Regions from separate parts of the Bacillus sp. AL-1R genome, predicted to be linked through region 2. Evidence: predicted binding sites of a transcription regulator. Region 2 holds the regulator's gene; the other holds the start of a gene.
The links. Region 2 encodes NrdR, which represses ribonucleotide reductase genes. Its sites were predicted from a motif close to AACACNATATATNGTGTT; they were not measured.
Positions count from the first base shown of each region.

Region 1: a site for NrdR is predicted at 14,342-14,359, ahead of nrdI (class Ib ribonucleoside-diphosphate reductase assembly flavoprotein NrdI). Genes of this name have one in related genera too.

Region 1 is NZ_CP197469.1:1,350,922-1,366,483, reverse strand. Features, by position in the region: gene ACSBO6_RS06300 (Cof-type HAD-IIB family hydrolase) at 1-326, shown strand, start outside; gene ACSBO6_RS06295 (GntR family transcriptional regulator) at 521-1,258, opposite strand; gene nagB (glucosamine-6-phosphate deaminase) at 1,258-1,968, opposite strand; gene nagA (N-acetylglucosamine-6-phosphate deacetylase) at 1,965-3,101, opposite strand; gene ACSBO6_RS06280 (ComEC/Rec2 family competence protein) at 3,316-4,203, opposite strand; gene ACSBO6_RS06275 (HAD family hydrolase) at 4,393-5,214, opposite strand; gene ACSBO6_RS06270 (hypothetical protein) at 5,225-5,953, opposite strand; gene deoD (purine-nucleoside phosphorylase) at 6,258-6,962, shown strand; gene ACSBO6_RS06260 (disulfide oxidoreductase) at 7,102-7,515, shown strand; gene ACSBO6_RS06255 (DUF72 domain-containing protein) at 7,512-8,360, opposite strand; gene ACSBO6_RS06250 (two-component system sensor histidine kinase NtrB) at 8,487-9,710, shown strand; gene ACSBO6_RS06245 (quinone oxidoreductase family protein) at 9,751-10,719, opposite strand; gene nrdF (class 1b ribonucleoside-diphosphate reductase subunit beta) at 10,738-11,706, opposite strand; gene nrdE (class 1b ribonucleoside-diphosphate reductase subunit alpha) at 11,831-13,915, opposite strand; gene nrdI (class Ib ribonucleoside-diphosphate reductase assembly flavoprotein NrdI) at 13,893-14,261, opposite strand; gene ykzS (protein YkzS) at 14,619-14,813, opposite strand; gene ACSBO6_RS06220 (spore germination protein GerW family protein) at 14,905-15,213, opposite strand; gene ACSBO6_RS06215 (YkvS family protein) at 15,390-15,562, shown strand, end outside.
Region 2 is NZ_CP197469.1:3,474,126-3,489,687, reverse strand. Features, by position in the region: gene speD (adenosylmethionine decarboxylase) at 149-535, shown strand; gene nrdR (transcriptional regulator NrdR) at 805-1,275, shown strand; gene ACSBO6_RS16750 (replication initiation and membrane attachment family protein) at 1,312-2,742, shown strand; gene dnaI (primosomal protein DnaI) at 2,757-3,692, shown strand; gene ytxC (sporulation protein YtxC) at 3,804-4,637, shown strand; ribosomal protein L20 leader region at 4,770-4,896, shown strand; gene infC (translation initiation factor IF-3) at 4,971-5,474, shown strand; gene rpmI (50S ribosomal protein L35) at 5,498-5,698, shown strand; gene rplT (50S ribosomal protein L20) at 5,741-6,097, shown strand; gene ACSBO6_RS16720 (MBL fold metallo-hydrolase) at 6,146-6,967, opposite strand; gene ACSBO6_RS16715 (nitric oxide synthase oxygenase) at 7,100-8,170, opposite strand; gene ACSBO6_RS16710 (M42 family metallopeptidase) at 8,379-9,464, shown strand; gene ACSBO6_RS16705 (quaternary amine ABC transporter ATP-binding protein) at 10,029-11,231, shown strand; gene ACSBO6_RS16700 (glycine betaine ABC transporter substrate-binding protein) at 11,236-12,975, shown strand; gene sspI (small acid-soluble spore protein SspI) at 13,042-13,251, opposite strand; gene ACSBO6_RS16690 (TrmH family RNA methyltransferase) at 13,354-14,103, shown strand; T-box leader at 14,238-14,484, shown strand; gene pheS (phenylalanine--tRNA ligase subunit alpha) at 14,541-15,562, shown strand, end outside.

The DNA.
Region 1 (15,562 bases), 2.1 Mb from region 2:
AAGATGAGGACTTACTTGAACTTCAAAAAGAATTACAAAAAGAATTACCTGAATTTGTAACTTCATTTATTTCTGCTAAAAATTGTTTAGATATCGTTCCAGTAAATGTTAGTAAAGGTTCAGCAATTCAAATATTAATCGAAAAATTAGGTATTAAACGAGATGAAATTGCTTGTATTGGTGATGCTTACAATGATATCTCTATGTTTGAACTAACTCCTCATAGCTTTGCAATGGAAAATGCTGACGATGAAGTTAAGAAATATGCTTCATATATTGTTCCTTCAGTAGCTGAAGCAGTTAATATTGTTTCACAAATTAAGTAAAATGAAAGGGTGCTAAATTGAGCACCCTTTTTTTATTGAAATATAATGTATGGGAGTCTTGTGATTTCGATTAATCAGATTGCTCTTTTTTATGAACCTCTTAATCGTTATAGTTCGATAATCATTTTACTGGATATTTTTCTAATGGCAGTTTCATCTAAAAAATGAAAAAAGAGTGCTAAAAAAGCACTCTTTTAACGATCAATATCAATTGTAAAACGATAACGATCAGCTCGGTAAATACAGCTTACATATTCAAGTGGGATTCCATCATTAATAAACGTTACTTGGTGTAATTCAAGTGCAGGAGAATCCTCTGCTACCTCAAGGATTAATGAATCTTTTTCTGTCATTAAAGATGCTTTAATCCATTTTGTAGCTTTTTCAATTGAATAACCTAATGTAACTTCAAAATATTCATATAAGGAATGATTTAGGACTTTTTCATCAATTCGATTTACTAATTTTTTTGGTAGGTACGTTGTTTCAATGGCAATGGGATGCTCATTTGCTAAGCGACATCTTTCAATTTTAAAAATTTCAGAGCCACTTTCAATTGATAACACTTCTGCTAAGTATTCATCAGCTTCAATTGTCGAAAAGCCAAGTAATTTATTAGTAGGGGTCAATCCTATGGATGTAATGTCCTCAGAAAAACTCCTTAATGATTTTAATGATTCCTCAACTTCAATTCCATCTTTTACTGATACAAACGTACCAATTCCGCGTTTCCGGCTTATTAATGATTCCTTTACAAGATTGTTTAATGCTTGTCTTATTGTCATCCTGCTTACATTTAACATCTCACTCAATGTTTGCTCAGAAGGAATTCGCTCACCAGGTTTCCATTCTCCTGAGTTAATTTTAAGCTTTAAAATTTCTTGTATTTGGAAATAAATCGGTAACGGTGAATTTTTATCTAGTTTTAACATTATTTATGACAAAGTGAGTAAGCTTCTTCATCAACAACAATTGTTACGTTGTTGTGGTTTTGGAGTGCAGTAGCAGGACAGTTAATATCTAATTTTCCATTTAACATTTCCTTGACTGCTTCAGCCTTTTTGATGCCTGAAGCTACTAAAATGATTTCTTTTGCTCTCATAATTGAACCAATTCCCATCGTTACTGCATGTGTAGGGACATCTTCCTCGTTCTCAAAATAAATTTTATTTGCGTTACGAGTTGATTCAGTAAGTTCTACAATATGAGTAGGTGTATCAAATGGTGTCCCAGGTTCATTAAATGCAATATGACCATTTTCACCTATTCCTAATAGTTGTAAATCAACAGGATGCTTTTGTAGTAATTCTTCATAATTTTTACAAGCTTCTTCTAGATTTTTTGTATTTCCATTTGGTAAATGGTTTTCTTTAAATTTTAAATGATTAAAAAGTTGTTCTGCCATATATGTGTGGTAGCTTGTTTGATCATCTTCTGCAAGTCCAACATATTCATCAAGATTTACAGTAATGACGTGTGATACATCTGGTTTACGAATACGGAAAAGTTCATAAATACCTAATGGAGAACCACCAGTAGCCAATCCTAAAGTGAATTCTTCTTTCCCTTCAAATGCCTTTACCATTTTTTCATATGCTACTTTTGATATTTCTTCTGCATTTTTTACTACGATTACGTTCATAAAGTCACCTCATTCATATTTTTACCTTGTCTAGTTGTATCAATAACGAAGAAATCAGGAGTCATTTGCACAAAATCAGCGTCTTTACCTGGTTCTAATGCTCCTTTATGTTTAAGACCAAACTCATTAGCTTGGTTTATTGAAGTCATTTGTACTGCTTCTTCAGGACTACATCCGGTAAAAGCCATAATGTTTCTGAATGCATCATCCATTTTTAAAATACTACCCGCAAGTGTTCCGTCTTCTAATCTTGCACTTTTATCCTTTACAAATACAGGTTGTCCACCTAATTCATACTTGCCCTCAGCTAACCCTTTTGCTCTCATCGCATCAGTAATTACGCTTATTTTCTTCGCACCTTTTAGGCGATAAGCAAGTTTTACCATATCAGGATGAATATGAATTCCATCAGGTATCACTTCTACCATTACTCTTTCATCAAGTAATACATGTCCAACAGTCCCTGCTTCACGATGATGCATAGGTCTCATTTGGTTGTATAAATGTGTAGCGTGGAAAATATTTCGACCTTCAAAATCTGATCTAATTGCATCTGAGTGACCTACTGTGCCAACTACATTAGTACGCTCTAGCTCTTTTTCTAACTCTATTGCACCTTCAACCTCAGGTGCATAAGTAACTAATTTGATTAGTCCACCAGAAGCTTCTTGCCACTCTTTAAATAGTTCAACGTCAGGGTTAATAATATATTCTAATGGCTGTGCTCCAGCTTTATTTTTATTAACAAACGGTCCTTCTAAATGAATATATTCAAAATGAGCACCAAGTTTTTTTGCTTCATTTAAAGATTTTAAAGCATTTTTAATATTTTCTTTCGATTGTGTCATGGTAGTCGGGAAGAATGTTGTTACCCCTTCCTTCATCATTTCTTTACTCATCCTTACCATTGAGTTTGGATCAGCATCCATTGCATCGACATCATATGCACCATGAATATGGACATCAATCATTCCAGGAATAATAACTGTCCCTTTTCCATCAATTATTTCTTCACCTTCATTTTCATAACCATTCATATGACCAAGAGATGAAATTTTTTCATTGTATCGAATATAGCCATTTTCAATTACTTCTTTACCTGTGTAAATTTTAACATTAATGATTGATTTCATTTACTCTCCTCTTTCCTTTGTCTAAGAAGTCTTCGTCAATACCCCAATATAGAAAGTAGTGTTTACTTAATCATCATTCACATTCATTTATATAAGTAGCTTGATTTCTTCATAACTATTTTATGATATATACTCCTAGTTGTCTATACTACTGATTCAAAAATAATAAATTAAATCACTTTTGACTAAAAAAAGAAGTATAGGTTTTTGTCCTTCATGGATCTACCAATACTTCTTCTTTTTCAATATATAATTTATGTCCATTTGTTGATAATTCGATATCTCCGAATTGGTCCGTTGTATATTGCTTAATTCCTAGGTGATTTAACCTCTTCATTACTGAACGATGAGGATGACCAAATAAATTAAATTTATCATATGAAAGAATTGCGACTGTAGGATTTACTGCAAATAAAAACGCTTCTGAAGTTGATGTTGATGATCCATGATGCGGAATTTTTAGTACTTGAGCATTGATATCCTCATTTTTAATTAACCTTTGTTCGGCTTTTCTTTCAATATCTCCAGTTAATAAAATTGAAATGTCATCATATTTTACCTTCAATACAATTGAACTATTATTATTTGTATACGATTTTTTCCCGCTATTTAAAACCGTGATATCGACATTTGGGTCAAGCATAATTTTTTCATTTAACTTTGCAATACTTATTGGAATATTCCTTTGATATGCTTCTTTCTTATATAAATAATAAGAATGTGAATTATATTTTTTCCCACTATCGAGGATTTTTGTGATTTTAACACTATTCATTACTTTTAATAACCCACCAATATGATCAATATCAGGATGTGTACTGACTAAGAGATCGATTTCATTTATATGTAGTCGTCTAAGTTTTTTTATAACCACTCCACCATGTTCCACGTCTCCTCCATCAATCAGTACCGTCTTACCATTTGGTAAAATCATAACCATGCTATCCCCTTGACCTACATCAAAAAAATAAATTAATAACGGATGAGTAATATAGCCGTAATTTGTCGTTCTTGCTTCACTATTTATATTTTGACTAAAAAATGCACTAAAAAAAATAAAGATAGAAAATATGAGAGAGTATCGTCTTCGATTTTTGTTCATTCACACTTCCTCCTAACATTATTTTCTCTAAGCAATTTCCAAAGTATGTATGAAGCACATAAAATAAAGATGGAAATTGAGTATACATCAAAGTGAAATACCAATTCAAATTATGTGTAAAAGATTAGTTAATCATGATAAAAAATCACAAAAAACTGTAAGCAATTTTTTGCTTACAGTTTTACCAAATTACTCAAATACTTCCTCTAGTTTTTTTACAACTAATAAGGAATCACTTACTTGTCTCGTTGTTTGATTTGTAATGTAAACCCCATGCATCCCCAATTTTAAAGCAGGAGAAATTTCATTAATGAAGTTATCACCAATTGAAACAATTTCATGTGGCTTAACATTGAACTGATTTATTATATTTTTAAAATGCTTTTCTGTTTCTAATGGTTTCTTACCATCCGTAATTTCTAAATGAAATAAATCATTTAAATTAAGTAGTTTCAGTAATCTAGTTACATCTGCTCGATCAGAGTTTGTTAACAATACTAACTTTTTTGAATCCTTAACTTTTTCTAATGCTTCTTTTAAACCTTTTATATAAGGAATACTAAACTCTTTTGTTGCCATATACTCCTTTGTTTTATCATAACAGTGATAAACATCTTTTGCACCGTAATGATAACTTGCTACTAAAGGAATCCACCATCCATCACCTACTGGGATATATGGTAATTCATAATTAATTTTTTCAAGATAATTTTCTGGAAGTTCATTTTTAGAAAGCAGCTGCCCTTCCCAAGTAAATACTTGAATTGGATTTAATGTAATTGGATCTAACGATATAATTAAATCATTTTTCGAATCATAAATTTTGCCTATAGTTAGTGCATGGTCATAATCTTTTATTTTTTGATAATCCTTTAAAAAAGAATCACGCTTTTCTGGACTTATCTCATTCGCAAGTAATTTGGCATAGTAATCGTAGTGCTCGGTACCATCATACAAAGTACCATCTAAATCAAAAACTAATACTTTTGAATTCATTAATAAATTGTGCATTTTCTACTCCTTAGCTGTCTTTGTCTTTTACGTCTAAAATAAAATTAAATGATTTTCGATCGTCATTTAATTTAAATTCATAAAATATTTTATACATACCTGCTTCAGGTAAATCAAGTTCATAGCTTACTTTTGATTGATTATTAGGATTGCTAATTAGCCTAAAATATGTTCCTTCTTCATTCATTATATAAAATTGCTGATCAGTAAATTTGGAACGTTTTTTAAATTGATCAAAATTAAATGTAATTTTACTCTTAGTTTTTGGAAGAATTGAAGTATAAAGTAGGGAAACTCTGTAATCATCAGTTTTTTTCGTTAAAATTGCAGTCGGAAATACTTCTCCTTTTTTGTTCTTTTGCTTTTGGAAAATCTTTGTATCAAGGGTTTGATTATGTATAAATATACTAACGTAATAAGGTATATCTTTCTTAAAGGAATACTTAAATGTAAAATGGTTATTCCCATTATAGACAGGTTCAATGACTTTATAGGAATTTAATTGATCTGTCGTAATAAATATTCTAATTTTTTCTCGTTGCAATGCATTCAATGATCTAGAAGATACCGTTACTTCTTGTAAGGTTTTTTTAGTCGATAGATTCCACTTTACTTTTTGAACTTTCAGTTGGCTAACATGGCTACTACTTGATAATATACTATGATTAACTAAACGATTGCTAATTAGTAGAATAATTAAGATAGCTACACATAGAGCAGCAATAAAACGAAATTTCATAGATCATTCTCCCTTAAAAAGTTAAAATTAATAATTTTTAGTTATTTCAAGAAAGCTAAAAATTCTAATTGTAAACTCTTTCAATATTTTATCACCTGTGCAATAATTAAAATTCGCCATAAATTATCTGTATTGGTTAATATTGTCTATGAATATTTTATTTCTATATTTAATATGTACTACGTCCATCTTACTTTTTCCTTTAAGTAGTGTTACAAATAAGAATGTTTTTTATTTAAATGTAGAAACTAACATACTGATAATGATGGGCTATATACAAACAGTTTTGAAGGAGGAGCATTAAATGAGTATACATATTGGTGCCGAACAAGGTGCAATTGCTGATAAAATTTTATTACCTGGTGATCCATTAAGAGCTAAATATATTGCAGAAACGTTTTTAGAAGATGTAGTTTGTTATAATGAAGTTCGCGGAATGCTTGGTTTTACTGGTACTTATAAAGGTCAAAGAATTTCCGTTCAAGGTACTGGAATGGGAATTCCTTCAATTGGGATTTATGTAAATGAATTGATTAATAGTTATGGTGTAAAAACGTTGATTCGTGTTGGCACTTGTGGTGGGCTTCAAAAAGATGTAAAAATTCGTGATGTCATTATTGCGATGACGACTTGTACAGATTCAAATATGAATCGTCAAACATTTCCTGGTTTCGATTATTCTCCTTGTGCTAGCTTTGATTTATTAAAGAAAGCGTATGAAGGTGCTGTGAATAAAGGATTAAATGTGAAAGTAGGAAATATTTTAACTTCTGATATTTTCTACCGAGATAGTATGGACATGTACGAAAAATTAGCGAATTACGGAGTTCTTGCTGTAGAGATGGAAACAACTGCATTATATACAATCGCAGCAAAACATAATGTAGACGCACTTACTGTTTTAACGGTAAGCGACCATATCTTCACTGGCGAAGAAACATCTGCACAAGAAAGACAAACTACTTTTAATGATATGATTGTCATCGCACTAGATGCAGCAATCGCTTAAGTTATTTAAAAGCCTGAGAACATAATCTCAGGCTTTTATTAATTAAAAAACTTAACAACCTAACGACGTTTTTATACCACTTTACATCCAATCAAAGGTACAATAGCAATATCGAAATTCAATTTAAGGATGGTAAGGTATGAAGAAACAGCAATCAATTTTATTTCTCACCTGGATTGTAAGCATTATCGCAACACTAGGTAGTTTATCATTTTCAGTAATTAATCATTGGACACCATGTTCATTATGCTGGTATCAGCGAATTTTTATGTACCCGATTGTTTTTATTATCGGAATCGCTTTTTATAAAAATAATATAAAAGATGTTGTTTATGCACTACCTTTATCCTTAATAGGTATGTGTATTTCAATTTATCATATTTTAATTCAAAAGGTTCCTGCACTTAAAGAAACAGCTACACAATGTGGACCTGTCCCTTGTACTGGAGATTATTTAAATTGGTTTGGATTTATTACCATTCCAATGTTAGCATTTGTTGCATTCCTACTAATTAATATTTTCTGCATAGTTCTTTTACGAAAATCAAACTAAAATAATTCAAGCTGCTCGGTAGAGGATGGTCCAAATTCAATGCCTAGCAGCTTCATTAATTGTTTAGCATTATCCGCTGCATCTCCACCAGAATTATTATTAAACAGTATACAAATTTCTTTTGTGTTTTTTGATAACTGCTCAATTCTTTCTACCCATTCATACAATTCTTCTTCATTATATCTGTATAAATAACGTACCTCACGCCAGTTATCTTGTCCATTATGATTCCATCCATAAATATTTCGTCCATGAAAACGGATTAAAGTTAGATTTAAATTTGTTGGGTGTAGTACAATCGGAATACTACCATTCCCTGCTTGTGGCTCATCACAGATCGAATGAATCCACCCTTCATCCTCCATAAATTTCAAAGTTTGCTCATAAAAACTAGGATAAAACCAAGTCTGATTACGAAATTCTAAAATTGCAGGAAGTCCTTTGAGCTTACTTTTCAAAATTCTTAATAATTCAACATTTTCTTTTTTACAATTAAACCAAGGTGGAAACTGAAATAATATGCCTTTTAATTTATTCGCTTCAATTAAAGGCTGGATTGATTCCAAAAATGGCGTTAACAGTAAAATCTGCTCCTCTTTAGAATAGTTTTGCCTTGAATGGCCCGTTATTCCGCCATATGCTTTAACAATAAATGAAAAGTCAGCTGTCGTTTGATTTACCCATTTTTGATAGTTTGATTGTGGCATTATACTATAATAGGAAGAATCAATTTCGACAATTGGAAAATGCATACAATATTGTCTCAATTTTTTTGAAGAGTGAATCCGATCAGGGTATAAACTATCATGATCGCCCCACCCAGTAACTCCAATCTTTATTTCCATACATCTCTCCTATTAGTTCTTTCATTATTAATTAATTATTTCTAATTTTCATTAAAATAAACGGATATGTTTGTTATAATGACTATAGTATAATTTTATTTTAGTAGAAATTGGAGTATAGTGTAAATGATAAACGAGCCAGTACATGAACTAAAAGCTAAAATTAACGAACTTGAAGAAAAGGTAAAATCGTATGAAATAATTTTAAATACAATAACTTCTGGATCTATATTTTCGAACGAAACACTCGAATTATCTAATTCGAATCATTTAACTAGAAATACAAGTAAATCTAATACAAATAATGATATACTTCCATTACATACTAAATTCACTAACTTTTTATCGAATAGTAGAAGGACTTTGCAATCAATCTATGATGCATTACCACACCACATATTATTTATCGATAAAGATGGAATAATTACGCTATACAATCAACAAGTTTCGATCGATTTTAGAATCACTAAATACGAATTTATCGGACGACATATTAGAGAGTTATTAAAAATAGACGATAAAGACATTTATATATTGCAAACACTTTATTCGGGCGAAGAATTTTATAATAAGGAAATTTTAAATATTAACTATGGCATTATCAATACACGGATTATCCGTGATATAAATGGTGAAATATCAAGAGTTATTGGTATTTTTCATAATTTAAACGAGGCAAGAGATTCTGAAAAGCTAGCAATGTCAGGTAGAATCGCTGCAGGTATAGCACATGAAGTCCGCAATCCACTTACAACTGTTAGAGGTTATTTGCAATTCTTGCAAGAAGAAGCTCCATCTAGGTATAAGCAATTGTTTAATGATTTATTGATTCCAGAATTAGACCGGGCAAATGGAATTATTACAGACTTTTTATCGATTACAAAGAATGCGAACTATAAGCCAGAGCCAATCAATATAAATGATTTTTTAACAAATCACATTAAACAACTATTATTTAGCGAGACCGTTTTAAATAATGTCAAAATTGACTATTACTTATCAGAGGAATTAGTAGGAGCACATATTTTCTTTGATAAAAACCAACTTGTTCAAGTAATTTTAAATTTATTTCATAATGCATTAGATGCTAAAAAAGAAGGACAGCTTACAATTAGCATTGCAACTTATATTGATAAAGATTTTATTTATATTGCATTAAAAGACGATGGATCGGGAATTCCGCCTTCAGATTTACCATATATTTTTGATCCGTTCTTCTCAACGAAAGATGACGGGACCGGACTAGGTTTATCTTTAACAAAAAAATTGATTCAAAATCACAATGGTACCATATCCGTAATTAGTGGTAATAATGGTACTACTTTTACAATAACACTACCGATTAGATAGCTTAATAAAAAGACCAAAACTTTTGTTTTGGTCTTTCTTATTAAACAGATAATATGATTTTTCCAGTCGATTTTCTACTTTCTAATAGGTCATGAGCAAGCTTACCATCTTTTAAAGGAAACACAGTAGGTTGTTGTACGATTAATTGTTTCGTTGCAATCCAATTAAATAACTCACTACTTCTTCGTAGTCTCTCTTCTTTCGAAATTAGTACATTCCACAAGTCGCCACCGGTTAGTGTTTTTGAGGTATCCATTAACATTCTTGGATCAATATGAACTGGATCCCCCCCAGCCATTCCATAAAATACAACTGTACCGTGAACTTTTGTTGCTTCAAAGCTATCCATTATTGTAGATCCGACTGATTCATAGACAACATCTACACCATTTTTTTCTTTTGTAAACTCTTTTATTTTTGAAACCCAATTATCAGTATATAAAAATACCTCTTTCGCACCGATTGATAAAGCTTTTTCTCTTTTTTCTTGTGATGAGGTCAATCCGATTACCTCTCCACCTTTTAAGCGAATCATTTGAGTCAATAATTGACCAACACCACCTGCGACTGCATGAACAAGTGCAACATCACCTGCTTTTATTTTATAACTATCATTTATTAAATAATGTGCAGTTAACCCTTGTAGCATAATAGATGCAGCAATTTCAAAATTAATTTCATCTGGAATTGGTACAATATGAGATTCCTTTGCAGCAACATACTCTGCATTCGCAAAAGGAACATCTGCAAAAGCTACGCGATCTCCTACTTTATAGTCCGTTACATCTGAACCGACTTCTGCAATAATACCAGAGCCTTCATACCCTAAAATATACGGAGGATCACCTGCTAAATGATAATTTCCTTTACGACGATAAATATCTGCAAAGTTAACTCCCACAGCCTTCATTTCAACTAATACTTCATCATTTGAAATTTTAGGTGTTGCTATCTCTTCGTATGTTAATACGTCTGATTGACCAAATTCTCTAAAAACAAGTGCTTTCATTTACATACTTCCTTACATTTAAAATTCAAAGACAAAATCCTCATCTGTTAATTTTTCCACTGTAACTGCTTTTACATACCCATTCCCTTTAACAGAGAAGAAATCATGATTTTTAGTATCCGTTTTTAAACCATTTAAAACAATAGGATTAATATCTTCTTCATCAAAATATGTTTCAAAACCTAAGTTCATTAACGCTTTGTTTGCATTATATCGAATAAACTTATTAACTTCATCTACTAAACCAATTGAAGAATAAATTTCTTCAGTATATTGTAACTCAATTTCATATAATTGAACTAATAATGACATGGTATCATTGTAAAGTCGAGTTTTTTGTTCATCAGTAAATTGGACATAAATTTGTTGCGCTAATAGTCCTACAAATACACCGTGAATACTTTCATCTCGTAAAATTAGATTAATAATCTCACCACTAGCAGTCATTTTACCTTGTCCTGCTAAATATAACGGAAAGAAGAATCCACTATAAAATAAGTAACTTTCTAAAAATACACTTGCAACCATTGCCATGAATAACTCTTCATCAGTTACATCACGCTTTAATAAATTTAAATAATAAGAAGAAATTAATTCCGATTTCTTAGTTAAAATTGGATGCTCGTCCACCCATTTAAATAAATCTTCAATTTCATCTTCTGTAGCAAGAGTTGTAAAAATATGTGAATAGCTTTTGGCATGAACTTCTTCCATTGCACCCATGAATGCTAGTACACTTTTAGCTTGTAAATTTTTAAGATGAACTAATATTAAAGGCATTCCTTCTCCGCCTTGCTTAGTATCTAATAATGTTAGACCACCTAAAACCTTTTTAAATGCAGTTTGTTCCTCTTTTGATAATGTATTCCAAGTATTTTTATCAGATGAAACGACAATTTCTTCTTCCGTCCAAAACTGAGATAGATTTTGCTTCCAAAACACTAAACTAAAATCATCTTCTTTTTTATTCCAGTTAACAGCTTTCATTTATTTTCCCCCTAATCATAAAGAAAGCTCGATGATATAGAACAATATGCAAAATAGCATTCTATATTCGAGCATTTCATTTTAGATCATTAAGTCGTTTAATTTAGATTCATTTTGGCCTATTTTATACTGAACAACTAATACATTCTTCTACACTCAACTTACGAGTACGTGTGTAATATAAACTCTTTAATCCTTTTTTATTAGCATAAATATAGTATCTAGCAAGCTCACGCGTTGAGACATCACTATTTACATATAAGATTGTACTGATACCTTGATCGACATGCTGCTGAATTTCAGCAATTAAATCAATTAACTTAAATTGGTTAATATCATAAGCTGATTTATAATACCAGAAACTATTTTTTGATAAATATGGCATCGGATAATAAGTTGTTGAATTTGCGTAAGTTCTAGATTCAATAACATTTACAATCGGCATAACTGATGAAGTAGCATTTTGAATATAACTAATCGATTGAGTAGGAGCGATTGCTAAACGATAGCTGTTATATAATCCATACGCTTGTACTTGCTTACTTAATGTAACCCAGTCAAATTCATTTGGGATATAAATTCCATTAAATAATTCTTTTACCTTATCTGTTTTAGGTTCATAAGATTTTGAAGTATACTTTTCAAAATAAGTGCCTTTAGCATATTCACTCTTTTCAAAATCCTTAAACGTTTTACCAGTTTCTTTAGCGATTAGCATACTTTTTTCGATCGAATAAAAGTTTACCATCATAAAGAATGTATTCGCAAAATCTTTAGCCTCAGCACTTTCATATGAGATTTTATTTTTCGCTAAAAATCCATGCAAATTCATTGCACCAAGACCAACCGAATGAAGTTCTTCATTTGCCTTTTTAACAGTAGGTGCATTCTCTATTTCCGTCATATCTGCTACAGCTGTTAATGCTTCAATTCCAACATGTACAGATTCTCTGATCGCTTTATTTTCCATTACATTTACAATGTTTAATGATCCTAAATTACAATTCACATCACGTTTAATCTGATCTTCTTCACCATAATTATTGATGACTGATGTTTCTTGAAGTTGAAAAATTTCTGTGCACAAATTAGACATTTTAATTTCGCCAATATCCTTTAATGCATGCTGTTGATTGGCATTACTTTTATACATTAAATATGGATAACCCGATTCTAATTGAATCGCAGCAATTTTTACTAAAAGATCACGTGCACTTAAATCTAGTTTTTTCTTTTTAACTCGTTCATTATTTACTAACTCTTCATATTTTTCATCTATATCAATATCATCTAAATGAATCCCATATTCTTTATACACTGTATATGGTGCGAATACATAGAATGGTTCATTTTTTTCTGCTAGTTCAAAGAATTTATTTGGAACAATTAAACCGATTGATAGTGATTGAATTCTGCTTTTCTCATCGGCATTGATTTTTTTTGTATCAAGAAATTCAACTACGTCCCAGTGGAAAATATTTAAATAGGTTGCACCAGCACCTTTACGTTGTCCTAGCTGGTTAGCGTATGAAAATGAATCTTCTAATAGCTTCATAACAGGAACAACACCACTTGCAGCGTTATCAATTTCCTTAATTTGCTCTCCTCTGGCTCTAAGTTTAGATAGATTTAGTGCAACACCACCGCCGATTTTTGACAGTTGCATTGCCGTATTAATTTGAAATCCTATTGAATTTAAACTATCGTCCATTTCTAATAAGAAACATGACACCAATTCGCCTCTTCTACTTCGTCCAGCATTTAAGAAAGTTGGTGTAGCTGGCTGATAGTTTTGTTGAATCATCATTTTTGCTAATTTCAATGCTTTTTCAATATTGCCTCTTCCTAAATATAGTGCAACAATCGCAATGCGATCTTCATATCCTTCTAAATAATACTTTCCATCATTTGTTTTTAATGCGTAATCTTTAAAGAATTTTGATGCGGCCATGTAGGATTGAAAAGTGAATTCGGCATTGTATACTAACTCATATAATTTTTCTATTTCATCAAAGGAGTAATCCAACTCAACATTATAATAGTAGTTTTCTTGAATCATATAGTTTAAGCGTTCTTTTAAAGAAGAGAATTGAATCTTTTTATCTTCTACTTCTTTTAAGAAACAAAGAAGCGCTTCTTTATCTTTTGCGAGATCAAAAAAACCATCTTTTTTAATCGTCAATTCATTATTTAGCTCTATATGTCTCAAGCTTTTCCACTCCCTCAATAAAATATTGTACATCTCGACTTGTCCCTGACAGTTCAAACTTTGATAACACTGGAACTTGATAGTCTGATGCTATTTTATCTGCACTTGCTGCAAAAGAATCTCCCCAGTTTTTATTACCACTTGCACTAACTGCTTTTAAATACTTCGAATTACTCTTCAAAAAAGTACTTACGTTTTCAGGTACGTTACCAAATCCTGTAGTATAGGTTACGAGAATATACGGTTCTTCAATTTTTAGTCCATCTTTTATTTGGATTGACGGCATTCTAACTTTATTGACAAATCGCTTAACATTGCCAGTCATTGAACTGTAAACTATCACCATATTATCACCCTCGTTAATATGTAAGAATATTGAAAATACTTATATTATATACCTACATATTGTATTACCTTTTTAGAACAAACACAATATATAGATACTGGATTTAAAAAATAAACATTTCGACAATATGTCTCTAATTTAAACAATATATGAAATTTAACAAATTATGGAGAAGAGTGCAATAAAGTGTAAAACGATTTTTTTGTCAAATGAGGTCATAACATTTTCACAAAAAAAATACTCATTAACACCTTGCGAAATAAGAAAAAAAGCTAAAAAAAACTTTTTTTTTCGCAAACTATTAATGAGTACTCGATTAAATTAATATTATTTTGACTTTTAAAATTAACAAAACAGTTAACTTCTAGCTTCTTCCAAGTAAGTATATATTACATGGCCTCCATGCTGAGCAATCCCACGAAAGTGCTTAAAGTCCTCTCGATTAACGATTATTTGTCTAAATGTTAAAAAATCATCTTTTGTAATGTAAATTTCAGAAATCACGCCTTTAACTAGCTGATCAATCAAATTGATAAATTCATTTTGTTCCATCTAATCACCCTTCATTATTTTGATTTATCTTTGATCGCTACAAGAAATAAACTATAACCTTAACATTAACAAAGAATGAACTTAATGGAAACTAAATAGTAACATCTAGAATTTTTTCCGTAACAGCTAAATTCATATTTTTATTATTTACTAAAATTACTTCACTCTTTCCATCTTTTAAAACTAAGAATGCTTTAGGAATGACTTCTACTCCTGTTCCAATACTCGCAAACTCATATGATGAATGAGCTTCCCCTAGCGCCAAAATCATTTCAAAAAATGGTACTAAAATAATGTTTTCAAAAAATAAAATCGGATCACCAATGAGCGTATTACGACTAACCAAATTTTCAATCTCATTTGAAATTTCTACTTCAAACTCTTCAAACCAGTCTTTCAACAAACTAACCTCCAAAAAAGTGCTACAACCATTTTTGCCTTACAAAAGGTTTTTAAACATAATTTTTTATAAAAAAAGACAAAATTGTAAAAAAATTTGAATTTTCTCTTTACCTTTAAACCGTTTTCATGCATTATAGAAGGTGTCAAGTCAAAACTTTGTTAGGAGATACGCTCATGAAAATTGCAGAAGCAGGAAATATCATTGAGTTTAAACAGGGGTTGAAAGGTAGAGTACAAAAGGTTAATAAAAATTCTGTCATTGTTGACATATCCATAATGGAAAATTTCAGAGATTTAGAAATGGAACCGCTAACAGTCGTAAATCATAAAAATTATAAAATAGTAAC
Region 2 (15,562 bases):
AAAAAAGTATACTAACTTTCGTGAACTTCTAAAAGTATAACTAATTACTTAAAGGGTTAGGACCTCTTTGGACTAACTTTCCCCCGTGGTAATTGATCATACTTTCGCAATAGAAGTCATGACAAATTATTTTAAGGGGGAAATGAATATGGATACTATGGGTCGTCACGTCATTTCAGAATTATGGGGATGCAATACAGAAAAATTAAATGATATGAAATTTATTGAGGAGACTTTTGTTGATGCTGCGTTACGCTCTGGTGCAGAAGTTCGTGAAGTTGCTTTTCACAAGTTCGCTCCTCATGGCGTTAGTGGTGTCGTAATCATTTCAGAATCACACTTAACTATTCACAGTTTTCCTGAGCATGGTTATGCAAGTATTGATGTTTACACTTGCGGTGATAGAATTGATCCGAATGTAGCTGCAAACTTTATCGCTGAAGCTTTAGAAGCTGATACTCGCGAAAACGTTGAGTTACCAAGAGGAATGGGTCCCATTCAAGTTGATAATGTAAAAGTTGTAAATGGTAACTAAAAAGAATTGAGAGAGGTGATTTTTCATCTCTCTTTTTTGTTTTTTAGTATAGGAGCAAAAATCAGATGAATTAAACAATCTTGATGTAAATAGCTTTTTTGGAGAATGAACTAGCTTTACATAGTGAAAAATATTTCCATTAACATAAAAGACGAAAAATAGGCTTAGTGACTTTTAAGAAATAAACTTTAGTTTATTTTGAATTTGTTATAGTATAGAGTTATAATAATACGTTTAAACAATTAAGTGTTTGGAGTTGAACTATAACGATGAGATGTCCAACGTGTAACTTTAATGGGACAAGAGTACTTGATAGTAGACCAGTTGATGAAGGTCGTTCAATTAGAAGAAGACGTGAATGTGAAGAATGTCAGCATCGTTTTACAACTTTTGAGCGAGTTGAAGATAATCCTATTTTAGTTGTAAAAAAAGAAGGAGCTCGTGAAGAATTTAGTAAAGATAAGATGTTAAGAGGACTAATAAAAGCTTGTGAAAAACGCCCTGTCTCTTTATCTCAGCTAGAAGACATAATTCATAGTATTGAAAAAGAACTGAAAAATAGTGGCACATCAGAAGTTCCGAGTGAAGTGCTTGGTGAAATGGTCATGGAGCATTTATCTAAAGTTGATGAAGTAGCATACGTACGATTTGCGTCAGTTTATCGTCAATTTAAAGATATTAATGTATTCATTGATGAATTAAAAGATTTAATTAACAAAGAGCGAGGTAAAGACGAATAATACTTCGCTCTTTTGATACAAGAAAGGAATGTTTGAATGTCTATTGATAAGCAACATTGGATGGATGTTCTACCTGCGGATCCTTATACTGTAATGGCAGCTGGGTATTTACATAATTTTCATAGACAAGTATTGACGATGTTGTATCAACCTATAATTGGTAGTCAAGCTTTAAGTTTATATATGACACTTTGGAGTGAATGTGAACAAACGGATCTTAATCCTAATACATTAACACATCATTCTTTAATGCTTGGAATGAAAAGTAATTTAAAGTCAATTTATGAACAAAGATTAATCCTTGAGGGAATCGGCTTACTTAAAGTTTATGAAGGATTTGAAAATGGTACAAAAAAGCTTCTATATGAGCTTCAATCTCCGCTAGATCCTCATTCTTTTTTTGAAGACCCTATTCTAAATATCTTTCTGTTTAAAACAATTGGAAAAACACAATATCAACGAACTAAAACCTTTTTTAGTAGACAAGCATTTTCGAAAGAAGGGTTTCGTGAGATTTCCCGTTCATTTGATTCGGTATTTCAAGCTATTACGGTTGAGCAATTAAATGAAATTCAGCAAAGTAACGACCTTTCTACGCCAAATGATCGTAGAATTTTACAAGACAATCAGCCAATTAAACTATCTGTCAAAATGGAAGAGTTTGATTATGCTTTATTTTTAGATGGACTTTCTGATTCATTTGTCCCAAAAAGAGCATTTACTACAGAAGTAAAAGAAACAATTTTAAAACTTGCATTTTTATATGGAATAAATCCTATCCAAATGAAAACGATTGTTATGCGCTCTTTAAATGAAGATAATAAAATTAATATTGAGACGCTTCGCCTTGAAGCAAGAGACTGGTATCAATTCCAACATCATGAAGCTCTGCCTACGATTGTGGAAAAGGTCCAACCAATTCAGCATAGACAAATGGTCAATGAGCAGCCATCAACTCAAGAAGAAAAATTAATTCATTGCTTCGAAACAATATCTCCTCGTCAGTACCTTAAGGAGATATCGGGTGGAGCTGAACCAAGTGAAGCTGATTTGAAAATTATTGAGGAGATTATGATTGATCAAAAGCTTCTGCCAGGAGTCGCAAATGTGTTAATTGATTATGTAATGATTCGTCTAGATAAAAAGCTTTCTAGAAATTACGTCATTAAGATCGCAAGTCATTGGGCGAGAAAAGGTGTAACTACAGTTAAACAAGCGATGGATCTTGCACGTAAAGAGTTTGAAGAAACTAAACAGAGTGCAACAGCTGCTAAAGCTCGCTCTAGTAATAGACGAAATAAAACAATTCGAACTGAAATTGTACCTGACTGGTTACAATCAAGTGAGTCCAGTGATTCACAGACAACATCTGCAACAATTAATAAGCCAGATGATTCATCGATCGATGAAGAACGAAAACGATTAGAAAAAGAACTAGAAATGTTTAAAAATAAAAAGAAACGTTAAATGGGAGGACGCTAATGGAACCTATTCAAAACGCATTTAGTGCATTAATGAAAAATAAACAATTCCAGGACACATTCCAAAAAATGCGACATGAAGTCCGTAGCCACCCAAAAATCATTTCATTTTTAGAAGAGCATAAAAATGAAATTACGGATCAAATGATTGATAGTAGCCTTGTTAAGCTATATGAGTATATTGGACAAAGTGTAAATTGTGAAGATTGCCCATCTTTTAATGAGTGTAAAAATATGGTGCATGGTTATCATCCTCATCTGATTATTCAAGGAAAACGCATCGATGTTCAATATGATCGTTGTCCAAATGGTGTAAAAAACGATAAACGCAAAAAACATGAGTCACTGATAAAATGCATGTACTTACCAAAGGATGTTCTTCAAGCTTCAATGTCAAACTTGTCATTAGAAGACCCTGGCCGTTTTGAAGCGATTTCTGCTGCTAGGCAGTTTATAATGAACTATGAAAAAGGAAAAATGGCTCAAGGTTTATATTTACATGGTCCATTTGGGGTCGGAAAAACGTTTATTCTTGGGGCTATTGCAAATGAACTAGCAGAAGAGGAAATAACTTCGATGCTTGTTTATTTACCAGAATTTTTACGTGAACTAAAAAGCTCTATTAGTGATGGTACATTAGAGGAAAAAATTGAAGCTGTAAAAAAAGTGGAAATTCTAATGCTTGATGATATTGGTGCAGAACAAATGTCTAGTTGGGCAAGAGATGAAATATTAGGTACAATACTTCAATACCGTATGCTAGAGAAATTACCTACCTTCTTTACATCAAATGCTGATTTAAATCAATTAGAGCATCACCTAACCTATTCTCAACGTGGGGAAGAAGAAAGAGTAAAAGCAGCGCGTATTGTAGATCGAGTAAAATTTTTAGCCAAACCAGTTAAAATTTCAGGTTCAAATTTAAGACATTCATAAAAAAATCAAAAAATGGCGCAAAATCACAAATTACTAGGTGATTTTGCGTCATTTTTTAATCATTTCTTTAATATATATAGGACTAGGTGGTGCTAGAAAGGGGGGAACAGGGTGATTGAAATTTTTTTCAATGAACCCATTGACGCAGCTTATGTCTACGAACGATTACAAAAACGCTTAAAAAAGCAATCGAGACCATACATTTTAAGAAGACACAAAATCAATACAATTTTAATCACATTTCCTCAAAACACTGAAGATTTAATAAAAAGTATTTTAGTTCCGACACTAGTACAATTTATTTTACTTCAAAAAGAAGATAAATGGATTCAATCCATTTTACATACATCTTTTTTCTATGAGGAAGACGAGCAAAGTCAAATCATACCTATTGCACAATCATTATTAAGAGGAACTAGAAGAAGCATACCAAACCAGAAAAAAATTCGTAGAAGTAAGCATTTAGTTTCATATGCACTTTCCGAGTATTTAAAAGATGGAGTAAATTTTAGCTTCGATTCATTTATAACATTTCGTTTAAAGGAATATTATAAGCAGTTAGCATATGTTTGTGAAATTGCAATAGATGAGTACAAATTAGAAAATGAATACCAGAATTTGATTGAGAGTCTGAGACAGCAGGTACTTAAAACAGATGCGCTTATTCCTCATGTGCATATAGTGTATGACGGAAAATTTAGCGTATATGATCATCTGTTTTTACCAATTACGAAAGATGTATTAAAAGAATATGGTAAACAGGTTGAAAATAGGGAGTATATTGATAACGAATTAATTTTACCATTAACGGCAATTGCACCGAAAAGAATCCATTTATACACTTCTTCAGTCGATATTTCATTAATCATTACACTTCAAAATATCTTTCAAGAACGAGTCCTAATACATACATTAAAAGAGTTTTCGCAGGAAAAATTGAAATGAAAATTAATAATTAAAAAAAGCATTGTCATAAATAAATTTCTTTGATATAATAAATTTCGTTGCGAACAAAGCATACGAATATTGACAACATCATGTCGCTATGTTATAGTAACGAAAGAAAAGAATACTTATTTGTTGAAGAAGAAGCACCCGCTTCTCACCTGGATGACGCTACATGCTGTTATCAGGTAACAGAATCATTAATTACTTTGATACTGTCAGTGTGGGTGTATTTATATACCCACACTTTTTTGTTGGGTTATGACTGCTTCAACGATACAAATTAAGATCATTCTTACAATACCTTGGAGGTGTTTTACTATTAGCAAAGACATGATGGTAAACGATGGAATTCGTGCTCGTGAAGTTCGATTAATTGGTCCTAACGGAGATCAACTTGGAATCAAGACAAAACAAGAGGCTCTTGAGTTAGCTTCGAATGTTAATCTTGATCTAGTGATGGTAGCACCAACGGCGAAACCACCTGTATGTCGTATTATGGACTACGGAAAATTCCGTTTCGAGCAACAAAAGAAAGACAAAGAGAGTCGTAAAAACCAAAAAATTATTAGCATGAAAGAAGTTCGTTTAAGTCCAACAATTGATGAACATGACTTTAACACAAAGCTTCGTAATGCAATTAAGTTCTTAGAAAAAGGCGATAAAGTTAAAGCGTCTATTCGCTTCAAAGGACGCGCTATTACGCATAAGGAAATTGGACAACGAGTACTTGACCGTTTCTCAACTGCTTGTGCAGAAGTTGCAACTGTTGAGTCACATCCAAAAATGGATGGTCGTAGTATGTTCTTAGTCTTAGCACCTAAAAACGAAAAGTAATTTATTTGAGGAGGAAACACGATATGCCTAAAATGAAAACTCACCGTGGTTCAGCAAAACGTTTTAAAAAGACTGGATCTGGTAAATTAAAACGTGGTCGTGCATACACAAGCCACTTATTCGCTAACAAATCTACAAAAGCAAAACGTAAATTACGTAAAGCTTCATTAGTAAGCAAAGGCGATTTCAAACGTATCCGCTTTATGCTTACAAACATGAAATAAGAACGATAAACGTATTAGATAGATATCTAGGAGGGAAACAATATGCCAAGAGTTAAAGGCGGTACAGTTACACGCGCTCGTCGTAAAAAGGTTATTAAATTAGCAAAAGGTTATTACGGTTCTAAACATACATTATTCAAAGTTGCAAACCAACAAGTTATGAAATCATTAATGTATGCTTACCGTGACCGTCGTCAAAAGAAACGTGATTTCCGTAAATTATGGATCACTCGTATCAACGCGGCTGCTCGTATGAACGGACTTTCTTACAGCCGTTTAATGCACGGATTAAAATTAGCAGGTATCGAAGTTAACCGTAAAATGTTAGCTGACTTAGCTGTTGCTGACGAAAAAGCATTTGCTGAATTAGCAAACGCTGCTAAAGCTAACTTAAAATAATTTCGTTTAAAAAATCCTTAACATTTGTTAAGGATTTTTTTATTTTCATTAGACGAAACGAAACTCTTTTTTCATGTTATTAACGTTTGACTCATGACAATACTTCGTAAAACTAGACGGAAATAAAAACTCATTTTCTAACGAGTTGATTTCTGCCTCATTATGACTTTGTACGCCTCTTTGAAGTCTTTTTAAATAACTTCTACCTAGCTCAATTCGAGTAGCAACCTCTTCTTTATTTGCTGAAACTTGACCGTGGCCAGGAACTAATAATGAGAATTCAAACTTACTAATCAGTTCTTCTGCCTTATCTAAAGTATCGTAATAACTTTTTACACTATCAAATACAATCGGAAGCTCAAAATCAGATAAATAATCTCCTGTAATCCATATTCCTAAATTTTCAATATAGAGGAATAAGCCATCTTTCGTATGCCCAGGAGTTTCATAAAATCTTAAAGTAGTCTGCCCTATTTTAATCTCTTGGCCATCGTCACTAATAATAAAATCAATTTTTGGAAATTGTATTGGCCAGGCAGGATTTATATAATTATCATTGTAAAATTGACGAATTTTCGATAGTTTACTATCTTTTTCTGGATGGTTATGTAAATTTTCACTACCTATCGTCTTAGCGTTAGGAAATGCATAATAACCTATAATGTGATCAAAATCTCCATGCGTAAAGTATAAATAAATTGGGCGTTCATTTCTAATTGATTCAACGAATTCCTTTATCTCATTGATTTCATGAGGTAGCCAAGTTGGATCAACAACAATGATACAATCATCAGTTGCTACAACAGTTGAGTTCGTTTGAAATAATGCGCTTTGAAATACAGTAATATGGTCATTTTGATATATAATCATTGAAATACTCCTTTGTTTAATTTTTAGAAAATTATGATGATGTTTAATATTGTAACAAAATAATAGAAAAAAAACCTTAATGCATTCGCTACAAATAGGTTAATGCATTAAGGTTATACCCGAATTGAATGATTATCTTGGGAAAAAATTAGGCTTAAGCGTTGTGTCATTGTAACGTTTATGAAATACATGAGTTGTGGCAGGAGACATAGGTGGAATTAACCACTTCCAATTACCTGTTATCTCCCGGCAACACGATTCTTCTTGTTTTTCAAATTGGAGAAATTGCTGCGTTGCAGAATGGTGATCAACAATACTAACACCATATTTTTTATATGAATATAAAACGGCAATATTTAATTCAACAAGTGCACGATCTTTCCAAAGTGAACTGTTTCTTTTTGTATCTTGGCCAATAATTTTTGCTACTTCAGGCAATAAATTGAAACGAAATTCATCAGCAAAATTTCGAGCACCGATTTCAGTTCCCATATACCATCCATTAAATGGTGCTGCACTATAGGATATACCACCAATCTCTAGAGTCATATCTGATATCATCGGAACAGCATACCATTTAATATTTAAAGGAGAAAAATCATATTCAGGATGTTCAATTGGTACTTCGAGTACGATTTCATTTGGAATTGTAAAATAGTTTGGTTCATGATTGTCTAAGGAATAAACGATCGGCAAAATATCGAAATTAGTCCCATTTCCTTTCCAACCAAGACGCTCACATTCTTTTGTAAACTCAATCGATTTTGGGTCTCCAAATAGTCCATTTTCTGTTTTGTAGCCAGCGTATCGTATAAGCTGGTGATTATGGATTTTAAGAGAATTATTTGTTCCTAGATTTGGTTTGAAAATGGTAATTGTAGGTAGAATCTTACCTGAATTTGTAGCATATTTTATGTGATGTAATAATTCGTGTTCTATACCTTTATCATCGTTAATATGGCGAGCGTCTAAAACATGAAGCTTATCCCAAAATAATCTTCCTATACAGCGGTTACTATTACGCCAGGCCATTTTTGCACCGTGCTCTAATTCCTCATAAGTATGATTGTAAAAACCGGTATCTCGTATCTCAGTTTCGATACTTTTTAATCGTTTTTCTATGTGATCGGATTTATCTAGTTCCTTATAGCATTGTGTTATAAAAGAATATGCATCTTTATATAGGGCAGAAGTTGTAATCATAGTAATCTCCAGATGGTTAATTTGATAATCTAGTAATAATTAATAAGCTTCATTATTATACCCTACAAATAATTTGGAGAAAATTAATATAAAATTTATATGTTTTAATTAGGAGATACGAAGAAATATCTAAAAATTTTGTCAAAAGGAATCCCGAATTGTATAATGTTAAATGTACATAATCTTAATTAAAAAAGGATGGATGAGTTTGTCTACTTTAGATGCAAAGTTACAAATGTTAAAGGAACTAACGGATGCAAACGGCGTAGCTGGATTTGAACATGAAGTCCGTGAAGTAATGAGAAAATATATTACCCCATTTGCTGATGAGGTTGTAACTGATAATTTAGGAAGCTTAATTGCAGTTAAAACCGGAGACCCAAATGGTCCAAGAATTGAAGTTGCGGGACATCTTGATGAAGTTGGATTTATGGTTACACAAATTGATGATAAAGGATTTTTACGTTTTCAAACAATTGGTGGCTGGTGGTCGCAAGTAATGCTTGCTCAGCGTGTTACCATTTCTACAAAAGAAGGTAATATTACAGGTATTATTGGTTCAAAGCCGCCTCATATTATGAGTGCAGATGCAAGAAGAAAAGTAGTAGACATAAAGGATATGTTTATTGATATCGGTGCATCAAGTAGAGAAGAGGCATTAGAATTTGGAGTTCGTCCTGGTGATCAAGTTGTTCCGTATTTTGAATTCCAAACGATGAAAAATGAAAAATTATTACTAGCAAAAGCATGGGATAATCGAATCGGTTGTGCTATTGCGATTGACGTTTTAGAACAATTACAAGGCCAAGCACATCCAAATATTGTATTTGGAGTTGGAACGGTACAAGAAGAAGTAGGACTTCGTGGTGCAAAAACATCTACATATAAAATCGAACCAGATATCGGTTTTGCATTAGATGTCGGTGTTGCAGGTGACATGCCAGGTGTATCTGAAAGAGAAGCACAAGGTAAATTAGGCAAAGGCCCTCAAATCGTTTTATATGATGCATCAATGGTGTCTCATAAAGATTTACGTGAATTTGTAGTAAATGTAGCAGATGAAATTGGAATTCCATATCAATATGAATCAATGCCTGGCGGAGGAACTGACGCTGGTTCAATGCATATTACGATGAAAGGTGTTCCAGCATTAGCAATTACAATTCCAACAAGATATATTCATTCTCATTCTGGTATCCTTCATCGAGATGACTATGAAAATACAGTTAAATTAATCGTAGAAGTAATCAAACGATTAGATCGAGATACAGTAGAGCGTTTAACCTATAGCTAAGATAAAAAAATCCCTCATTTATTGAGGGTTTTTTTTGTTAGTTCTAAATTGAAATTGGTAGCCTACCTTATGAGGAACAAAAAACCAGAAATAGGAGTTATAGTACTTCATGAAGCCTTTATGAGGAACAAACTAGGAAGAAATAAGAGTTATAGTACCCCATAATTAATTGACAAGATTGTGATTTTCGAAAACGTGAAAACCTCTATTTATTAAAGTTTTTTTGCCGCTTTTACCAACCCATTTTTCCGTTTTTTTCATTTTACTGTTATCGAACTGAAACAAATTGTAGTATGCCTATTACTTGTTTGTAATAGTTTTGTCATATCTTATTGTTATCATGAATGCACGCTTTTCAAATAAGGATACTCGGAAATAGAGTTTGAAAAATGGTTTCAGAAGGCAATTTTTTATAGCTAATCAATAAAATTTAGACTCCAATTTTGTAAATGGAGTTTTTAAGGAGCCAAGACTTAATTAGTACTTGGCTGATTTTTTTTATTGGGGGAATCCTTATTTAAAATACGGAGAAGCATATAAATACTAAAGTTTTGAGGTGAGTTAATGAAAGCAAAAGTTAAAGTAAAAAACGTAACAAAGGTTTTCGGTAAGTCTCCAAAGAACGCCATAAAGTTACTAGAAAAGGGATTTACGAAAAAGCAAATTTTAGAGCAGACAGGCTCAACAATTGGGGTAAATAAAGCCAGCTTTGAAATATTCCCAGGTGAAATTTTTGTTGTAATGGGACTGTCAGGTAGTGGTAAATCGACCTTGATCAGAATGCTTAATCGTTTAATCGAACCGACTACTGGACAAATCTTGATCGACGATGAGGATATTGTAAAAATGAATCCTCAGCAGTTAAGAGATGTTCGTCGTAAAAAAATTAGTATGGTATTTCAAAATTTTGCTCTGTTCCCGCACAAGACCATTCTTGAAAATACAGAATATGGTTTAGAAATACAAAATATTTCGCAGGAAGAAAGAACAGAAAAAGCTTTGAAGTCACTAGAAATAGTTGGATTAAAAGGATATGAGCATCAACTCCCATCACAATTAAGTGGTGGTATGCAACAACGTGTTGGCCTTGCAAGGGCGCTAACAAGTGACACGGATATTTTATTAATGGATGAAGCATTTAGTGCGCTCGATCCGTTAATTCGTAAAGATATGCAAGACGAATTGCTAGAACTGCAAGAGACGATGAAAAAAACAATAATATTTATTACACATGACCTTGATGAGGCCCTGCGAATTGGAGACAGAATTGCACTTATGAAAGATGGTAACATAATGCAGATTGGTACTCCTGAGGAGATTATGGTAAATCCAGCCAATGAATATGTTGAACGATTTGTAGAAGATGTAGACTTATCAAAAGTTTTAACAGCGGCTCATGTACAGAAGCGTGCTGAAAGAATTACGCCTGACCGTGGACCGCGTGTAGCTTTACAAATTATGAGAGACCAAGGGTATTCAAGTATTTTTGTGGTTGATCGTAGACAAAAGCTACTTGGAGCAATTACTGCTGATGATGCTTCAAATGCTATTATTTTGAATAAATCGGTAGAGGAAGCTATGCAAAAGGATATTGTGTCTGTTTATGAAGATACTTTATTAACGGATGTAATTGGTGCACTTGCAACTTCTGCACTACCATTAGCAGTTAAAGATCAAAATGATAGATTAAAGGGTGTTATTATCCGTGGAGCAGTTATCGGTGCATTAGCGGGTAAAACAGACGATTTAAATATACAAGGAGGTTAAACATATGGGTATTCCAAAAATTCCGTTAGCAGAATGGATTGATAAAATAGTTGATATCATTATTAAAACTTTCCATCCTCTATTCGGTGCAATAACTAACATCACAGAATCCCTTTTAAATAACCTTGTTAAGGTTTTAGGACTTGGCCCTTCAATTATTCTAATCATATTAATTTCATTACTTGCTTTTTATACAAGTAGGTGGACTGTTGGTCTGTTTACACTACTTGGTTTGTTATTAATTGATAATCTTGGACTTTGGGATGCAACAATTGATTCCTTAGCATTGATCTTATCATCAATCGTTATTACGGTTGTAATTGGTATTCCTTTAGGGATTTGGTCATCGCAAAATGATCGAGTGAAACAGGTGATTACACCAATACTCGACTTTATGCAAACAATGCCAGCATTCGTTTATTTAATTCCAGCAATTCTCTTTTTCGGAATTGGTGTAGTTCCTGGTATTTTAGCTTCTGTTATTTTTGCTATTCCACCAACAATACGATTAACGAATTTAGGTATACGAGAAGTTCCAAATGATTTAATAGAGGCATCTAATGCTTTTGGATCAACAACATGGCAAAGACTCTTTAAAGTGCAACTACCATTAGCAGCTCCTACAATTTTAGCTGGTATCAATCAAAGTATTATGCTTGCATTATCGATGGTCGTTATTTCATCACTAGTAGGTGCTCCTGGATTAGGTGCAGAAGTTTATCGTGCCGTAACCCAGATTAAAGTAGGGGAAGGATTCGAGGCAGGAATTTCAATTGTTATTGTTGCAATTATTCTTGATCGTATTTCTCAAAACCTTCGTCAACCGGCTTACGGGAAAAAAATGGCAAAAAAATATGTTTATGGACTAATTGCACTAATCTTTTGTATTACCGCTATTTCAGTTGCATTTACGGGTGATAAAACACAAAAATCGTCTTCAAATAATATAGGTTCTCAAGTTAATTATGAGATTACCGGGATTGATCCAGGAGCTGGGTTAATGAAAGCAACTGAAAAAGCAATGAAGGATTACGACTTAAAGGATTGGACATTAAAAGAAGGTTCTTCTGCAGCGATGACTGCTGAATTGAAAAAAGCATATGAAAATAAAGAACCGATTATCGTTACTGGATGGACGCCACACTGGATGTTTTCGAAGTATAAGTTAAAGTATTTAGAAGATCCAAAAGGCTCATTTGGTAAGGATGAATCAATTCATACAATAGTTAGAAAAGGATTAAAAGAAGATATTCCTGGTGCATATACGATATTAGATAACTTCTCATGGAAACCATCTGATATGGAAGAAGTGATGGGTGATATCCAAGATGGTATGAAACCAGATAAAGCAGCAGAAAAATGGATTAAAAAGCATCAAAATCAAGTAAATAGTTGGACGAAAGATTCTTCAAAAGGACACGGTGAAAAAATTAGTTTAGTTTATGTTTCATGGGAATCTGAAGTTGCCAGCACAAATGTCATTGGAAAAGTGCTAGAAAATCAAGGATATGACGTTACATTAAAACAAATTGAGGCAGGACCGATGTTTGCAGGTATTGCAGATGGAAGTGCAGATGCAATGGTTGCAGCGTGGCTACCCACAACTCACAAAGATTACATGAATGAATATAAAAAACAACTAGTCGATCTTGGACCAAATTTAAAAGGGACAAAGTTAGGTTTAGTCGTGCCAGAATATATGAAGATTAATTCGATTGATGATTTAAAAGATAAAACGAACTAACCAAAAAGGACTAACGTAAAGTTAAAATCTTACGTTAGTCCTTTTTTATGTTTTTAACAGATTAGATTACTGGCTTACTCCATTTTCTAAAACTGTAAGTAGTTCATGCTTTTGGTTTTCTGAAGCGTGATTCCAAAAAACTTCAAGAAGTACACCTAAACCTGGTAATACTTTTTCCTCGCCACTTTGAATCGCATCTACAATTGTTGCTTCTAATTGATCACTTTTATTACCTGAAATATTGTGAAGAACTGCTCCGCGAATATTAAAATTCATTTGGATTCTCCTTTCATATTAAGCTTAATGTAGTATTTGTAAACGGAAACGATTTTATGTATGATAAACGATAAGAGATACGATGAAAGGTAAAGGAAATTTATGAAACAAATTGATTCCATACAAAATAATTCTGTGAAGGCTTGGAAAAAGCTACATACAAAAAAAGGAAGAGATAAAGCTAAACAATATATCGTAGAAGGTTTTCATTTAGTCGAAGAGGCAATTAAGCATGATGCACCGATTCTTCATTTATTAATCAGTGAAGATATTGACTTACCTTCTAATTTTTCAACAGGTTCCTTTGAGATTACGTATATATCTAAAGAGGTTAGCAAGGAATTAAGCGAAACAGAAACATCTCAAGGTATTTTTGCAATTATTGAATTTTCATTTGTAAGAATTGATTTTGAGAAAGTGTCAAAAATATTATTAATTGATGAAGTTCAGGATCCAGGGAATGTTGGAACAATGATTCGAACAGCAGATGCTGCTGGTTTTGATGGCGTTATTTTAGGTTCAGGTACAAGTGACCTATATAATGCTAAAACAATTCGATCCACCCAAGGATCACTATTCCATTTACCGATATTACGTGGTGATTTAGTTGAAGCAGTTTCGAATTTAAAAGAAAAAGGAATAACTGTTTACGGGACATCTCTTCAAAATGCAAAACCATTTAATGAGGTAAACGTTTCAAATCGTTTTGCCATTATTGTAGGGAATGAAGGTAAAGGTGTGAATTCAACATTACTCTCATTAACCGATGAAAATCTTTATATTCCGATTTATGGTAAAGCTGAATCATTAAACGTTGCTATTGCAGCAGGGATTCTAATGTATAGTCTGTGAAAAAATAATAGAAGCCTCATCCTGAGCGCTCTCTAGGACAGTAAAAATGATATAAATCAATTAGTAAATAATTATGTTGAGCAGTTGCATTAATTGAAAAAAATCAATATAATTAATTAAGAAAATTTAATACATAAAAAGCTTTGACAGAGAATAGTAAATTTGACTCTCTATCTAGGGAAAAGGTGCCGTAGACTGTAAGCACTTTTATAGTAGACCAAATTGAATTCACCTCTTGAGCTAGCGCCGGGACCATTTTTAAATGTAAAGGCGACTCGGTCTATCTAAGTAGATCGTTATATGAATGAAGTGAGCAGTTAGTTTCTAAAGATATATTAACTGTTAATTAGGGTGGTACCGCGATCAATCCTCGTCCCTTTTTTGGGAGCGAGGTTTTTTTATGTTTAAATTTAAGGTTTTGAATAGGAGGATTATTTATGCAAGAGCGTTTAGTTTCTTTACAAACAGAAGCGATTAAGCAAATAGAAGAAGCAAAAGATTTAAAAGCATTAAATGAAATAAGAATTGCTTATCTAGGAAAAAAAGGTCCGATTACTGAGGCAATGAAAGCAATGAAGGATTTAACTCCAGAAGAGCGCCCAAAAATGGGGGCTGTTGCTAATGAAGTACGTGCGGCAATCCAAGAAAAACTTGAAGCAAAACAAGTTGTATTAGAACAAAATGCAATTAATGAAAAATTAGAAAGTGAATCAATTGACGTAACACTTCCAGGAAGACCAGTTCATGCAGGTGGAGCTCATCCATTAAGAGCGGTAATTCAAGAAATTGAAGATTTATTTATTGGAATGGGATATGAAATTGCTGAAGGTCCAGAAGTTGAGAAGGACTATTATAATTTCGAAGCTTTAAATTTACCAAAAGGACATCCGGCTCGTGATATGCAGGATTCATTCTATATTTCTGAAGAAACATTAATGAGAACTCATACTTCACCTGTTCAAGCCAGAACAATGGAAGCAAACGTGGAAAAAGGTCCAATTAAAATAATTTGTCCTGGTAAAGTTTATCGCCGTGATGACGATGATGCTACACATTCTCATCAATTTATGCAAATCGAAGGTCTTGTAATTGGTGAAAACATTTCAATGAGTGATTTAAAAGGTACTTTACAACTTTTTGCGAAGAAAATGTTTGGTGAAGATCGTGAAATTCGCTTACGCCCAAGCTTCTTCCCATTCACTGAGCCTTCAGTAGAAATGGATATTTCTTGTATGAAATGTGGAGGAAAAGGCTGTAACATGTGTAAGCACACTGGATGGATTGAAATTTTAGGTGCGGGAATGGTACATCCAAACGTACTTGAGATGGCTGGATATAATCCGAAAGAAGTTCAAGGATTCGCTTTTGGTATGGGTCCAGAACGTATTGCATTATTAAAATATGGTATTGATGATATTCGTCATTTCTATACGAACGATATAAGATTCTTAAAGCAATT